DNA from 3 places in the Arthrobacter sp. ZGTC212 genome. Region 2 is predicted to be linked to each of the others. Evidence: predicted binding sites of a transcription regulator. Region 2 holds the regulator's gene; each other region holds the start of a gene.

The links. The regulator LexA, encoded in region 2, represses DNA repair genes until DNA is damaged. The targets are predictions, from matches to a motif close to TCGAACANNTGTTCGA.
Region 1: a site for LexA is predicted at 2,644-2,659, ahead of CXQ89_RS02135 (LexA family transcriptional regulator). Genes of this name have one in related genera too.
Region 3: a site for LexA is predicted at 1,406-1,421, ahead of CXQ89_RS07770 (HNH endonuclease signature motif containing protein). Genes of this name have one in related genera too.

The regions. Positions count from the first base shown of each region.
Region 1 is NZ_PJIJ01000001.1:422,952-427,384, forward strand. It holds gene CXQ89_RS02120 (hypothetical protein) at 79-531, shown strand; gene CXQ89_RS02125 (PadR family transcriptional regulator) at 534-908, shown strand; gene CXQ89_RS02130 (Y-family DNA polymerase) at 905-2,191, opposite strand; gene CXQ89_RS02135 (LexA family transcriptional regulator) at 2,200-2,625, opposite strand; gene CXQ89_RS02140 (ABC transporter ATP-binding protein) at 2,795-3,730, shown strand; gene CXQ89_RS02145 (ABC transporter permease) at 3,727-4,433, shown strand, end outside.
Region 2 is NZ_PJIJ01000003.1:700,224-704,656, reverse strand. It holds gene hisB (imidazoleglycerol-phosphate dehydratase HisB) at 1-174, opposite strand, end outside; gene CXQ89_RS15390 (histidinol-phosphate transaminase) at 268-1,377, opposite strand; gene CXQ89_RS18975 (LysM peptidoglycan-binding domain-containing protein) at 1,608-1,886, opposite strand; gene CXQ89_RS18450 (hypothetical protein) at 1,979-2,200, shown strand; gene lexA (transcriptional repressor LexA) at 2,595-3,320, shown strand; gene CXQ89_RS15375 (ATP-dependent DNA helicase) at 3,461-4,433, opposite strand, start outside.
Region 3 is NZ_PJIJ01000002.1:251,289-255,721, forward strand. It holds gene CXQ89_RS07770 (HNH endonuclease signature motif containing protein) at 1-1,374, opposite strand, end outside; tRNA gene CXQ89_RS07775 (tRNA-Gly) at 1,716-1,789, opposite strand; tRNA gene CXQ89_RS07780 (tRNA-Val) at 1,815-1,886, opposite strand; tRNA gene CXQ89_RS07785 (tRNA-Gly) at 1,930-2,003, opposite strand; tRNA gene CXQ89_RS07790 (tRNA-Val) at 2,040-2,111, opposite strand; tRNA gene CXQ89_RS07795 (tRNA-Cys) at 2,135-2,208, opposite strand; tRNA gene CXQ89_RS07800 (tRNA-Gly) at 2,271-2,344, opposite strand; tRNA gene CXQ89_RS07805 (tRNA-Val) at 2,935-3,009, shown strand; gene CXQ89_RS07810 (cytochrome) at 3,188-4,069, shown strand; gene def (peptide deformylase) at 4,256-4,433, shown strand, end outside.

The DNA.
Region 1 (4,433 bases), on a different contig from region 2:
GCCTCGCATGGGTTAGCCGGTGCAGCACCGTGACAACCACTCTTCCATCGGTAGTGTGCCATTGGTACAGTGCCGCCCATGACTACAAACACCCTGCCTCAGCCAACCGTCAATGCACGCACCGTGCTCCTGCCGTATCTGCTGGTTCTGGTCGCCGCCACGGCGGCGATCCAAGCCGTGATTGCCTTCACCGGAGGAGACATCACTCTTCTCGCCGGGATCCTCACCGCCCTGGTTGCAGCCGGAATTGCCGTCTGGTTTTGGCGCAACTACCGCAAACTCACCAAGATCCGCTTCGGCCTGGCCATTGCGCACACCCTCGCTTTTGTCACCGTAACGGCATCCTTCAACCTGCACGCCGTCATCCGTGCGCTTTCACTGGGTTCGACCGGCGGAGCCGACGGCGCCGCGGCCCATGAGCTGCTATCCACCCCCTGGTTCGGCGCCACGCTCGTGATGAGTGCCGCCTGGGGAGCCGGGCTCCTCGTCCACCTCGCCGGCGTCGTGCTGGGCCGCGGATGGGAAGACTGAGCGTGGCCCGACCCGTTGAGGAACAGGAATGGGTTCAAGCCCGGGTTGAATCCTGGGTGGAGACCTACAAGAAAGCCATGCTGACGCCGGTGGTTTTGCGGGCAGTGGCCGAGCGTCAACCGGTGACGGTGGCCAGGGTCGCAGAAGAGGTTGCAGCAGGCACCGGCTGGCAGATCACCGAGCGCAGTCTCTACCGCACCCTGAAAAGGCTGCAGGACACCGGTCTCCTGCACAGCGCGGAGGTCGATGTCCCGCGCACCGGGGCAAAGCGCAAGGAGATCTCCCTGACAGGCCTGGGGTCGCAGTTCCTTGCCGGAATCACCGCCAGCCTGGTTGAATTTCCGGACCCTGGAGCCGGCAGGAAAACTGGCCGCTAAACCGCCTTCACCACCGGAAGGTCGGACCACTCGGTGGTGTAGCGCGGGGAAGCGAAGTTCCGCGCCATGGTCCAGTCCGGCTTGGCTGTGGACATCCCGGCCAGTCCCAGGCCAATGCTGGCAGCGCCGTACTTGTCGGTGACCTGCGCCAGCAGCGGCCCGATGTCCTTCTGCTCCGGTCCGGCATCGAACAGGTCGAACACCGGCTCGGCGCCGGCGGGGGAGAGGCCCGTGAGCATGATTCCGGCCTTGGCATACCGGGCACCCTCCACCACCTGGGGATCCATGGCGTCAATCGCGGCCCGGGTGAGCACCAGGGGATCCGCGGTGGGCCGCTGAAGCCGGACCGTGGCCGAGGGGGAGGATGCTTCAGTGCCGCTGAACCGCGAGGTGGACGCAAAAACCGTCATGACGCTGGCCAGCTGTCCCTCCTTGGCCAGTCGAATAGCCGCTTTCTGGGCGTACAGGCTCATGACCTGGCGCATCGATTCCTGTGTAGTCACCGGCGTCGCGAAGCTGCGTGAAAAGAGGACCTGCTGCTTGTCTGCAGACTCGGTTTCCATGGGAATGCAGGCGGTGCCGTTCAGTTCCAGCACCGTGCGCTGCAGCACCACGGAGAACTTCGCACGAATCGCGGCGGGATCGGCGGCGCGCAGATCCGCGACAGTGTGGATGCTCAGCGCGTTCAGCCGGGCACCGTTGCGCGCGCCCACGCCCCACAGGCCGGTGACCGGCACGCGGGACATAATGGTGTCGACGACGGCGGGATCCAGGGTGTCGAGGTTGCAGACCCCGCCCATGTGGGGATTCTGCTTGGCGATCCGGTTCGCGAATTTGGCCAGGGTTTTGGTGGGGCCGATTCCCACGCAGACCGGCAGGCCGATGTTCTTCGCCACGGCAGCCCGGATGTCAGTGCCCCGGGTCCGCAGTTCCTCATCGGTGCCGTGCAGGTGCAGGAAACACTCGTCGATGGAGTAAATCTCCTGCTCGGAGGAGAAGCGTGCCAGCAGCTGCATCACGCGCGAGCTCAGGTCCCCGTACAGCTCATAGTTGCTCGAGCGCTGCACCAGACCCAGCTTGGGAGCGGCCTCGGCCAGCTTGAACCACGGCTCACCCGTCTTGATGCCCAGGGCCTTGGCCTCATCGGAGCGGGCCACCACGCAGCCGTCGTTGTTGGAGAGCACCACCACGGGAATACCGGCCAGCGTCGGGTCAAAAACGCGCTCGCAGGAGACGTAGAAGCTGTTTACGTCCACCAGTGCGATGCGGTGCTGCTCAGCCATGAGACGGCCTAGACATGGTGCAGGCACCGGGTCACGACACCCCAGACGGACAGTTCCGCGGGATCCGGCACCCGGATGTCTTCTGAGTCCGGGCTGTCCGCGTGCAGGAAGATCCCCTGGCCGGTCAACTGCAGCCGCCGGATGATCAGCTCTCCGTTGAGGACGGCAACAACCACCGACCCGTCTTTGGGCGTCAGCGACCGGTCCACGATCAGCTCGTCTCCGTCGCTGATGCCGGCTTCGTCCATGGCGTCGCCGGAAACCCGCATGATGAAGGTGGACGTGGCATCGCGGATCAGGTGCCGGTTCAGGTCAATGCCGGCGTCGTAATAGTCCTGGGCGGGCGAGGCGAACCCGGCCGGAAGCGTTGAACCGCGGGTGGCCGGCTGTTCCTTCGCGCCGCCGGAACGCGGCGCAGAGTCGGAGGAAAACACGGGCACCGCACACCTCCCTAGAACACACTTTCGAATAACAACAGGTTAGCACCGACCTTTAAAACACTTGGCTCACAGCGCGGGTTCGCGCAGACTAGGCAAAACAAACTAGGCAGTACTAACCGAGCAGGACAAGACCCAGCCCACGTCTGATGCCACCGGAGCTCCCATGAATCAGCCCGCCGTCGAAACGACCAGCCTCGTCAAGGCCTTCGGCTCTGCCCGTGCTCTGGACGGGTTCTCGCTCACGGTGGAGGCAGGGCAGGTTGCCGGTTTCCTGGGGCCCAACGGAGCCGGGAAATCCACCGCCATCCGGGTGCTGCTGGGCGTGCTGCGCGCTGACGCCGGAACCGCCGCGGTGCTGGGGCTGGACCCGTGGTCAGACGCCGTCGCCATTCACCGCCGGATCGCCTACGTGCCGGGGGACACCACCCTCTGGCCGAACCTGACGGGCGGGGAAGCCATTGACATCTTCACCCGGCTACATGCCGGCAAACGGTACGCGGGGAAGGACCGGGACGCGAAGCGGCAGGCGGCACGACGCGCTGAACTGCTGGAACGCTTCGAGCTGGACCCCACCAAGAAGGCGCGCACCTATTCCAAAGGCAACCGGCAAAAGGTGGCGCTGGTCGCCGCGCTCGCCTCAGATGCTGAGCTGTTCCTGCTCGATGAACCCACCTCGGGCCTCGATCCGCTCATGGAGGCCGCGTTCACCGAGGAGATCCGGAACCTGCGCAGCGAGGGACGTACCGTGCTGCTGTCCAGCCACATCCTCGCCGAGGTGGAAAAGCTGTGCGACACCGTCACCATCATCCGCTCCGGCCGCGACGTGGAAACCGGTACCCTGGCCCAGCTGCGCCACCTCGCCCGGTCCACGGTCACGGCGACGACGACGGCGGATCCGGCCGCGCTGGCCGCTGCACCGGGGGTGCACAACCTCAGTGCGGAGCACGGATATCTGCGGTTCGACGTCGACAATGCGCAGGTGAACAGCATCCTGGCACTGCTGGCCGAAGCCGGCGTACAAAACCTGACCATTGCCCCGCCGTCACTGGAGGAGCTGTTCCTGCGCCACTACGGTGACGAGGCGGGAGCAGAGCAATGAGCGCACCACCCACTGCCCGCCGGCAGTCCTTCCGCAACCCGTGGGCTGCCACCGGCGGATTGCTGCGGCTGCACCTGAGGCTGGATCGGATCATTATTCCGGTCTGGACCCTGGCCGTCGGCACAGGCGTTGCCGGGTCCATGGCCACTTTCGAGACGACCTACACCACCCCGGAATCACTGCAGGCCCGGGCGTCGCTCATGGACAACCCGGCCACGGTCATGATGACCGGACCGGCCTTTGGACTGGAGAATTACACGTTCGGCGCGATGGTCGCCAACGAACTCTCCTTGTACCTCTATCTGGCCGCCGCCATCATGAGCATCCTCCTCGTTGTGCGGCATACCAGGGCGGAGGAGGAATCCGGCCGGATGGAAATGCTCCGTGCCCTGCCGGTGGGCCCTTTTGCACCGGCCGCCGCCGCAATCATCACGGTCGCCGTCGCCAATGCCGCGGTCGGGGCGGCCGTTGTGGCGGCGCTCGCGGGCACAGCGTCCCTGGACCCTGCCAGTTCGCTTGCCCTGGGCGCCGGGACCGCGCTCACCGGCATGGTTTTCGGTGCGGTTGCCGCGGTTGCCGCCCAGCTCAATGAGCACGCGCGGGGAGCCACCGGCACGGCAATGGCGGTTCTGGCTGCCGCCTTCCTGATCCGGGGAATCGGCGACGTCATCAATAACCAGGGATCCTGGCTGTCCTGGTTCTC
Region 2 (4,433 bases):
GAGATCCATCAGGGAATGCTTGGCCAGGGCTGTCAGCATGTGGTCATAGAAGGGCACGGACGTGCTGATGTTGGACTGGCCGGTTCCATCCAGGTCCAGCTCCACTACCACTGACGATTCACTGGTAACCCGTTCGAGGCGGGCTGTGCGGCCGGTGGTGGTTTCCACGGTCATGGTTTTCCTTTGAAAGAAGATGGTCTCTGCTAACAGTTTAGTGTCTGCCGGCCGGTGCTGTTCCGGCCGCGGCAGCGCGGGCGCCCGGCGCAGCTACCGGATGCCGGCGGCCAGCAGTTCGCGGAGGCGGGCGAGGAAGGCGCTGGTCTCGGGCTCCGTGCCGGCGGTGACACGCAGATGGCCGGGGATCCCGACGTCGCGCACCAGGACGCCTGCCTCCAGCAGGCCTTCCCAGACGGCCCGGGGATCCTCCATTCCGCCGAAAAAGACGAAGTTCGCGTCTGAGGGGGCGGGCTTCAGACCCAGATCCTGCAGCTCGGAGACAATGCGGTCGCGCTGAACCTTGATGTCCTCAACGTTGGCCAGCAAAGCATCTGCGTATTCCAGCGCAGCGTTGGCGGTGGCCTGCGTGATGGCGGACAGGTGGTACGGCAGCCGCACCAGGCGGAGGGCATCGGTAACCTCGGGGGCGGCTGCCATGTAGCCGATCCGGGCTCCGGCGAGCGCAAAGGCTTTACTCATGGTGCGTGAGACGATCAGTCGCTCGCGTCCCGGCAGCAGTTCCAGGGCGCTCGGAGTGCCGGCATGGAAGAACTCGCCGTAGGCCTCATCCACGATCACGATGGCCTCTGACGCGGCCCCCGCCTCGTAGACCGCCTCCACAACATCCAGTGAAAGCGCTGTGCCGGTGGGGTTGTTCGGGGTGCAAAGGAAGACGATGTTTGGCGCCTCGGCGCGAACCTGTTCTGCAGCTGACTCAGCCGTAAGCCCGAAGTCGTCGCTTCGGTGTCCCGTGACGTAGCGGGTGCCGGTGCCGCTGGCGAGCAGCGGATACATGGAATAAGTGGGCGGGAAACTCATGGCCGTCCGTCCGGGACCGCCGAACGCCTGGAGAATCTGCTGCAGGACCTCGTTCGAGCCGTTCCCGGCCCAGATATTTTCGGAGGTCAGTCCGTGGCCGAGGTAAGCGGCAAGCCGGTCCCGCAGTTCCGTGAATTCCCGGTCCGGGTAGCGGTTAAGTCCGGCCACGGCCCGCTCCACGGAGATCGCAATCGCGTCCCGCACGGATTTCGGCAGGCCATGCGTATTCTCGTTGACATTCAGCAGGATGGGCACATCCAGCTGGGGTGCGCCATAGGGCGTCAGTCCTCGGAGGTCATCGCGCAGAGGAAGTCGGTTGAGTCTCGCCAGCTGTTCAGTCACCTGTACAGCTTAAGACTCGAAGGCGGAGCGGGAAGAATCTGCGGGCTGCACGCCCTGCCTTGTTACGTCCCGCGTTGTTGAGCACTGATTTGTTTGGCTCTGGGTGTTTCGTCCTGAGGTGTTGCGGCTCAGCATTGTTGCGGGCTCAGCATTGTTGCGGGCTCAGCGTTTTTGCAGGCTCAGCGTTGTTGCGGGCTCAGCGTTGTTGCAGGCTCAGCGTTGTTGCGGACTCAGCGTTCAACGGGGATGTAAAGCTGAGCACCAACGATGAGGCGGGATTCAGTCAGGTTGTTGAGTTCCATGATGTCTTCCATGACATCCCGCGGGTCACGCTCAGGAGCGAACTCCTGTGCCAGGCCCCACAGGGACTCACCCGCAGCCACACTGACCTGGACGGTTCTTGTCACGTCCGGCCCCCCGCTGGAGGCCATGGCGGGAGCGGTGAAGAAGCCCAGCACAATGAGCGCAGCCGCCGCGGCGAGCATCAGCGGGAGGCCGATGAAAACCAAACGGCCCCTGCGGGTCAGGTGCAGCGAGTTCGTCTTGACCGGCAGGGAAGGATTTGAAGGCCGGGAATCGAGGTGCTGTGAGGGAGATGTGCTTGACGCAACTGTGTCTGAAGCAGCTGTCTGGATTGAAGCAGCTGGATGACTTGAATCAGCTGTTCGAGCTGTCGGGACTGTTTGGGTTGTCATTGCAACGCCTTTCCGGTTCGATGGCTGCGGGAAAATACCCGAAGCCATATTCGAACGATTGGAAGCTGATCGACTTACCCGAACCTCCGCTGAGGGCGGCTGTCGAAAGTATGTTCGATTTCTGCTGAGTTATTTCTAGCACCTATCTACTAATAAAGTCGAGACTCGCTCGAACAAATGTTTGAAAACACCGCACTGCTCGCTTAACGTTGAGGACAAGAGGGAACCTTCAACGGGTTCTGCGGATCGACTCGAAGCCCAGGCGTCGGAGCGGTTCCCCAGGATCACTGAATCAGCTGCCTCTGACATAACCGCCGGAACGGCTTGCACGGCCAATACGTCCCGGCTTGTACCGATTAGACATTTACCGACCAGCCCCGGCATTGCCGGGACCAGCTGACCCGAAGGGAACCCGACGTGGCCCGCAGGACTGCTTCCGAAGACAGCACCAACAAACCAGCTGCCACAGGCACCCGTGCGCGCGCCAAGGGGCTCACCCCCAGGCAGAAGACCGTCCTGGAGATGATTCAGCGGTCCGTGAGCACCAACGGCTATCCGCCCACCATGCGCGAAATCGGCGACACGGTTGGCCTGGCCAGCCTGTCCAGCGTGACCCACCAGCTCATGCAGCTGGAGAAGCTCGGCTACATCCGCCGTGATCCGAAGCGCCCCCGCGCCATGGAAATCCTCATTCCCCTGATGCTCCGTGACGGATCCTCCGGTACGGCAGCCGAAGAGGCGCCGGGACGCCCCGGCTCCGGCACGGACAACAGCCCTTCAGCCGGCGCTTCGGGGCACACCGCAGACCAGCGTGAAGAGGGCGCAGGCTCAACCCCGGCACTGGCCTCGGTAACCGAGCTTGCCACCTCCGTTGATACAGCCATGGTGCCGCTGGTCGGCCGCATCGCTGCCGGCGGACCCATCCTTGCGGAGCAGGTGGTGGAGGACATCATGCCGCTGCCCCGTCAGCTGGTGGGACACGGTGACCTTTTCATGCTGAAGGTTTCGGGAGACTCCATGGTTGATGCCGCCATCTGCGACGGTGACTGGGTGGTTGTGCGCCGCCAGCCGACAGCTGAGAACGGTGACATTGTGGCTGCCCTCCTCGACGATGAAGCCACGGTCAAGACCTTCCGGCAGCGCAACGGCCACACCTGGCTGTTGCCGCAGAACACGCGGTACGAGCCCATTGTGGGCGATCACGCCGTCATCATGGGCAAAGTTGTCTCGGTGATGCGCGCTCTTTAGCCCACGTCCCGGCGGGATCCCTGCAACGGAAAGCACGCAAATGGCGGCCGGAAATCTTCCGGCCGCCATTTGCCTGTCCATGTCTTTGCTGCCCGGCCTCACTGGGCCGCAGAGTGCCGCGGGTTACGTCCGCAGCCCGCCTACCCCGCCGACAGCTCCTCGGCTGCCGACTGCTCTGCGAGCCGGCCCAAAACCGAGAGCACCACGGAGCGGTCCGTGGTGGACCAGAACGGCGGCAGCGCTGCGCGCAGGAAGCCCCCATACCGGGCCGTGGCCAGCCGGGAGTCCAGGACAGCCACCACACCGCGGTCCCCCGCCGCACGAATCAGGCGCCCGGCGCCCTGTGCCAGACGCACGGCGGCATGGGTCGCCGCCACGGACATGAACCCGTTGCCTCCGGCCTTGGCCACTGCTCGGGTGCGGGCGGTCATCAGCGGGTCATCGGGACGGGGAAACGGGATGCGGTCGATGAGGACAAGCCGGCACGCGGCTCCGGGAACGTCCACGCCCTGCCATAGCGACATGGTGCCGAAGAGGCAGGTATCCGGCTCTTCAGAGAACTGCTTGACCAGTGAAGACATGGAAGATTCCCCCTGGCACAGGATGGGGAAATCCACCCGGGTGCGCATGGCATCGGCGGCATCTTCAGCCGCCCGCCGGGAGGAGAATAAGCCCAGCGCGCCGCCGTTGGAGGCCTTAAGCAGCGCTTCGATTTCATCCAGCTGAGCCTCGGAGGTGCCCCGCTCCGGCTTGGGCAGGTCCTTGGCCACATACAGAATCCCCTGGCGCGGATAATCGAAGGGACTGCCGACGTCGGTTCCGGTCCAGGACGGTGCACCCGGACCCAGCAGGCCCAGGGCACCGGCCACCGGCCCGAACTCGGAGCCGATCGCCAGGGTTGCCGAGGTCAGGACAACGGTGTGCCCGTCAAACAATCCTTCACGCAGCCGTCCCGCCACTGACAGCGGGGCAACGTTCAGGGTGGCGGGGGCGGTCTCGTCGGGCGGTGAAAAACCTCCCGACGGGGAGAAGGAACTGGGCCGGGACGCCCAAATCACCTCGCCGGCCGCCGGTGCCGAGATCAGCCGCTCGCAGACAGTCAGCACTGCCATA
Region 3 (4,433 bases), on a different contig from region 2:
GCCATGAGAGTGATATTCGATGTGGTGTGCCTCGCACCATGGGGCAGGCGCGGTGCAGCCTGGGAAAGCACATCCGCGGTCTCTGGCAATCAATGCCTTCCGAAGATGCGGCGGAAAGTAGCGGGCCGCGGAGCCAACGTCCAGAACGCGGCCCTCACCGCTAAGGACTACGGGGATGATGTCCGCGTCGCAGGCGATGCGGCGTATCTGACGAGCTGGAACAGGTCCGGCGAACGCCAGCATTCCGCTTTCGGGAGTTCTGTCCGGATTTGTCCCCGCGGCTTTGGAGCTTCCCGCCCCGGCGGTCGTCAAGCGGTCGCTTAGCTGGTCGTAGGCAATGACAGCCAAGACCTGCGGTTTGGATCCCCCGCTGGCGGGAAGCCTGCCGGACAACAGAGCCAACCGGCACGAGCTTACAAGTCCGTCCAGGCGCTTCTGCGGGTAGCTGCGGGGATCAGCCGGGACTGCACGTGGCTTGCCTTCCAGGTCCACGCAGGAGCCCTCAGCGGTCTTGGCGGCGTCGACTCGCGGATTGGCCTCCGGTGCCAGCGCTGTCATAAGGGTTTCAAATTGGTCCTCTGTGGCAAATATGTCTATTCGGTGCAGCCCGCGGTACCTCCGGCGGATAAACAATCCCTGCAACTCGGCTTTTTGCTGCTCGGACGGCTCTGTTCCGTCGGGATCGAGATGATTGATCCAGGCTTGGGCCACTACGTTGAGAACGTCCTGGTCCTGGCTGGCTGCCACGTCAGTCAATGCTGCCTCCATGGCGGCACGATCCTCACAGGTTCCGCAGCCCTGTACGCGCTTCATAGCCATGCTGATCACTTGTGCAGCTTCGCCTGCCAGCAGGCCCTGCCCGGCCCATTCGGCCACCACCGGTAACTCCGGCTCGAGGGTTTCCCCGGAAATGTTTGTTGAGGAAGTGAGCGAAGAACCCAGGCGAACGCGCCTCCAGGCTTCTCGCCGACTGATCCGAAGGCGGTGACGCAGGTACTCTGCCGTGTTCTTGAATTCCTGCTGGTCTTTCCCGGAAGGGAGGGTCCATGAATCAGCTGCGACGGACGATATCCGCGCGCGTTCGAGGGCAGCGGCGGCGACGATCTGAAGATGGTCGACAAGTCGTGACAGTGACTCAACGTCAGACGCGACGGTGACCAGTTCCGCTGATGACAGGAAGGGAATCCGCTCGTCGAGATCGCGGACAATACGCTGCGCAGCGGGAACCAGACTGCTCAGCGCCGGGATCGGCTGACTTGCCTGGCCTGCCGAAAAGGAGGGGTGGGTCTCACCTGGGCCTGACCAGGTTTGTGCTTGGTCCTCCGGGGCAGCAGATGCAGCTCCTGTGGTGCGGACTTTCAGATCCTCTTCCATAGACCAAGATTCTCAGTATCAGTCCGCACCATCGAACACATGTTCGAGTTTGTGGAAAAGGGGCGGCCACGGAGCGTCGATCGGCATCTGTGGAGGAGGATGGGGCTGTCCGTGGAAGGAGGGCGGGGATCGCCAGGGGAGGGAGCCGGATGAGCAGGACAGGGGGAGTAACCAGGACGGCCGGAAAGCTGCGGTCGCATCCCGAGCCCGGGCCGTCGTCGTGCCGACTGTACAAATCCGCTGCCGCCATTAATGCGGGAACCCAACAGCTTAAACGCAGAAGGAGCAGGCCAATTCAATGGCCTGCTCCTTCAAACGCTGCTCCGTAGAGCAACTGTGCGAGCGGACGACGGGATTCGAACCCGCGACATCCACCTTGGCAAGGTGGTGCTCTAGCCAGCTGAGCTACGTCCGCAAATCAAGACAACCAAAGTTGTCCGTGCGCGATACTGGGATCGAACCAGTGACCTCTTCCGTGTCAGGGAAGCGCGCTACCGCTGCGCCAATCGCGCTTGAAGCACCAAATCTCCCAAAGGGATTCGATGCAGTCAAGAGAGCGGACGACGGGATTCGAACCCGCGACATCCACCTTGGCAAGGTGGTGCTCTAGCCAGCTGAGCTACGTCCGCAAAAACACAGTTGTGCGCCAAAACGCCAAACTGTAGTGCGCGATACTGGGATCGAACCAGTGACCTCTTCCGTGTCAGGGAAGCGCGCTACCGCTGCGCCAATCGCGCCCAAAGGGCTTGCAAGTCCTCTGTGGAGGTGGGGACGGGATTCGAACCCGCGTATACGGCTTTGCAGGCCGCTGCCTCGCCTCTCGGCCACCCCACCGTGACCGCTGCGTAAGCATAGGCCGACCAGTTAGAATCAACCGGTTTGTACAGGGACTTGCGAGCGGACGACGGGATTCGAACCCGCGACATCCACCTTGGCAAGGTGGTGCTCTAGCCAGCTGAGCTACGTCCGCATGCTGTAAAAGTGGGAGTATTAGACCTCGAATCGCTTTCGCTTTTCGCGGCGAACTCCCGCTTTCCAACGAAGAAAAACTCTATAGGACTATTTGGAGTTCGTCCAATCGGGCCGGTTTTATGTGGTTGCAGCGCCCGGATCCGATTCACGGCGTTATCGCAGGTGGGGGCTATGGGCGGATGGTGCGTGGCCATCGAATGCTCCGGCGGAGACTGGCGTTAGCGGGTGAGTACGAGGGGCGGCCTGCCCCAGTACGGCAGTACGACGACGGCGCTTTTCGGGCGTCATCATCGGTACCGGCGGATGTCCGAAGCTACGGAACGCCGGCCGGCAGTGTGCGGGACGAAGATCTCCGCGGGTACGTAACGCAGATCTGTGTGGACTAAGGTCGCCTGGGCCAGGGCGGCCGCCGGTGCCCTCGCATTGGGGGATCCCGGGGGAGGGTACACGTTCTGCGCCGGGGGAACGGAGTAACCTTGCCCGCATCAAACGCCGTCGTTGTCTGGCCACCGAGTGCCGGTTTGGCGCCAGCTCCGATCTGGGCTAGCATCTTTAGACGTTGCGGTTGTGAAAACAACACGCGGCTTGGGGCGATTGGCGCAGTGGTAGCGCGCTTCGTTCACACCGAAGAGGTCACTGGTTCGAACCCAGTATCGCCCACCAAATAACAATGGAGGTCCCCAGGGGCCTCCATTGTTGTATGTGGACGCGTTGTATGCGGACGCTTTATGGCCGGGGGCAGTGGGTCGGACGTCGCTCTGAATCCGGACCCGGAGTGCGGTTCCTGCTCCTGCGGAGGGTCCCGCAAAGTTCTGTCAGTGCGAGATGGCAAACTGAAGATATGACTGAACCAGCTCTGGCACATTCAACAGAATTCGGGCGGATGTACTCCCGGTCCCTCTCCGAACCGCCTACGGTACCGTCCATCACCACCGTGATCGCGCAGGGTTCCACCTCGCTGGACGGCTGGCACAGCCACATGGCTGCCACCGCGGTAGTCAAGGATCCCAAGCTCCCCGCAAGCCTCGGCAACCCCGGCGCGCTGCGCTCCCTCGTCAAGGAGGCCTCGCGAGCTTCGGAGCGTTACCGGGACCAGGCGGCTGAACGCGGAACGCGCGTGCACTATTACTGTGAGCAGGTTTCCCTGCGCGCCCTGGACCTTCCCCATGAGCTCGACGCAGCACGCACGGCGCTGCTGGAACACGGCGAGCATCAGTTCGCCGACCGTTTCGATGAGTGGTGGGACCTGTACCAGGTGGAGCCGCTGGCACCGGAAATCACCGTCTGGAATGACGAACTCGGCTACGCGGGCACCCTTGATCTGGTGGCGCGCATCAACGGCCGGCTCTGCCTCATTGACTACAAGACGAAGAACACGGACCGCGACGGGCAGGTCAAGCCGCTGGATGACAAGGTTGTCATGCAGTTGGTGGCCGGCATGAAGGCGAAGGAATCCCTGGTGGACGCGGGCAAGGGCGTCTGGGAGCCGTGGGCCTACGGCGAGGATCCGCTGCTGCTCGGTGTCGCCGTCGGGCAAACTGAAGTGCGGCCCATGCGCGCCAACCCCGCTGTCCTTCCGCAGCACTGGTTCAAGTTCTGTGCCCTGCGCCGGCTTTGGCAAACCTCGTACGACGTCGCGGGCGCGGGCCGCGCGCTCCTGCCGATTGCGCCGCCGCCGGTCGGGGCACACGCGGTCCGGGCTCCCCAAGCCTCGTCCACCTAAGCGAGCGGGGCAGGGGTATAGCCAAGGGGTGCAGCACCTCAGCAGACACACACCGGGCACCCATTGTGCCTTCGCGCCCCCGCGCCTGATTGCGCGGGGGAGCCGCAACGCGCCCAGCGCAACTAGACTGGTTCCGGGCAACAATCAGTTAGCAGATGCGCAGTAACAGTAAGGAACGAAACCTAGATGGCAATCCTGAACATCCGGATTATCGGCGACCCCGTCCTGAGGACCCGCGCTGAGGAGGTCACGGACTTCGGACCGGAGCTGGCCAAGCTCGTCGCCGACATGGAAGAAACCATGGAGGATGTTGACGGCGCTGGCCTTGCTGCACCCCAGGTGGGTGTCAGCCTCCGGGTGTTCA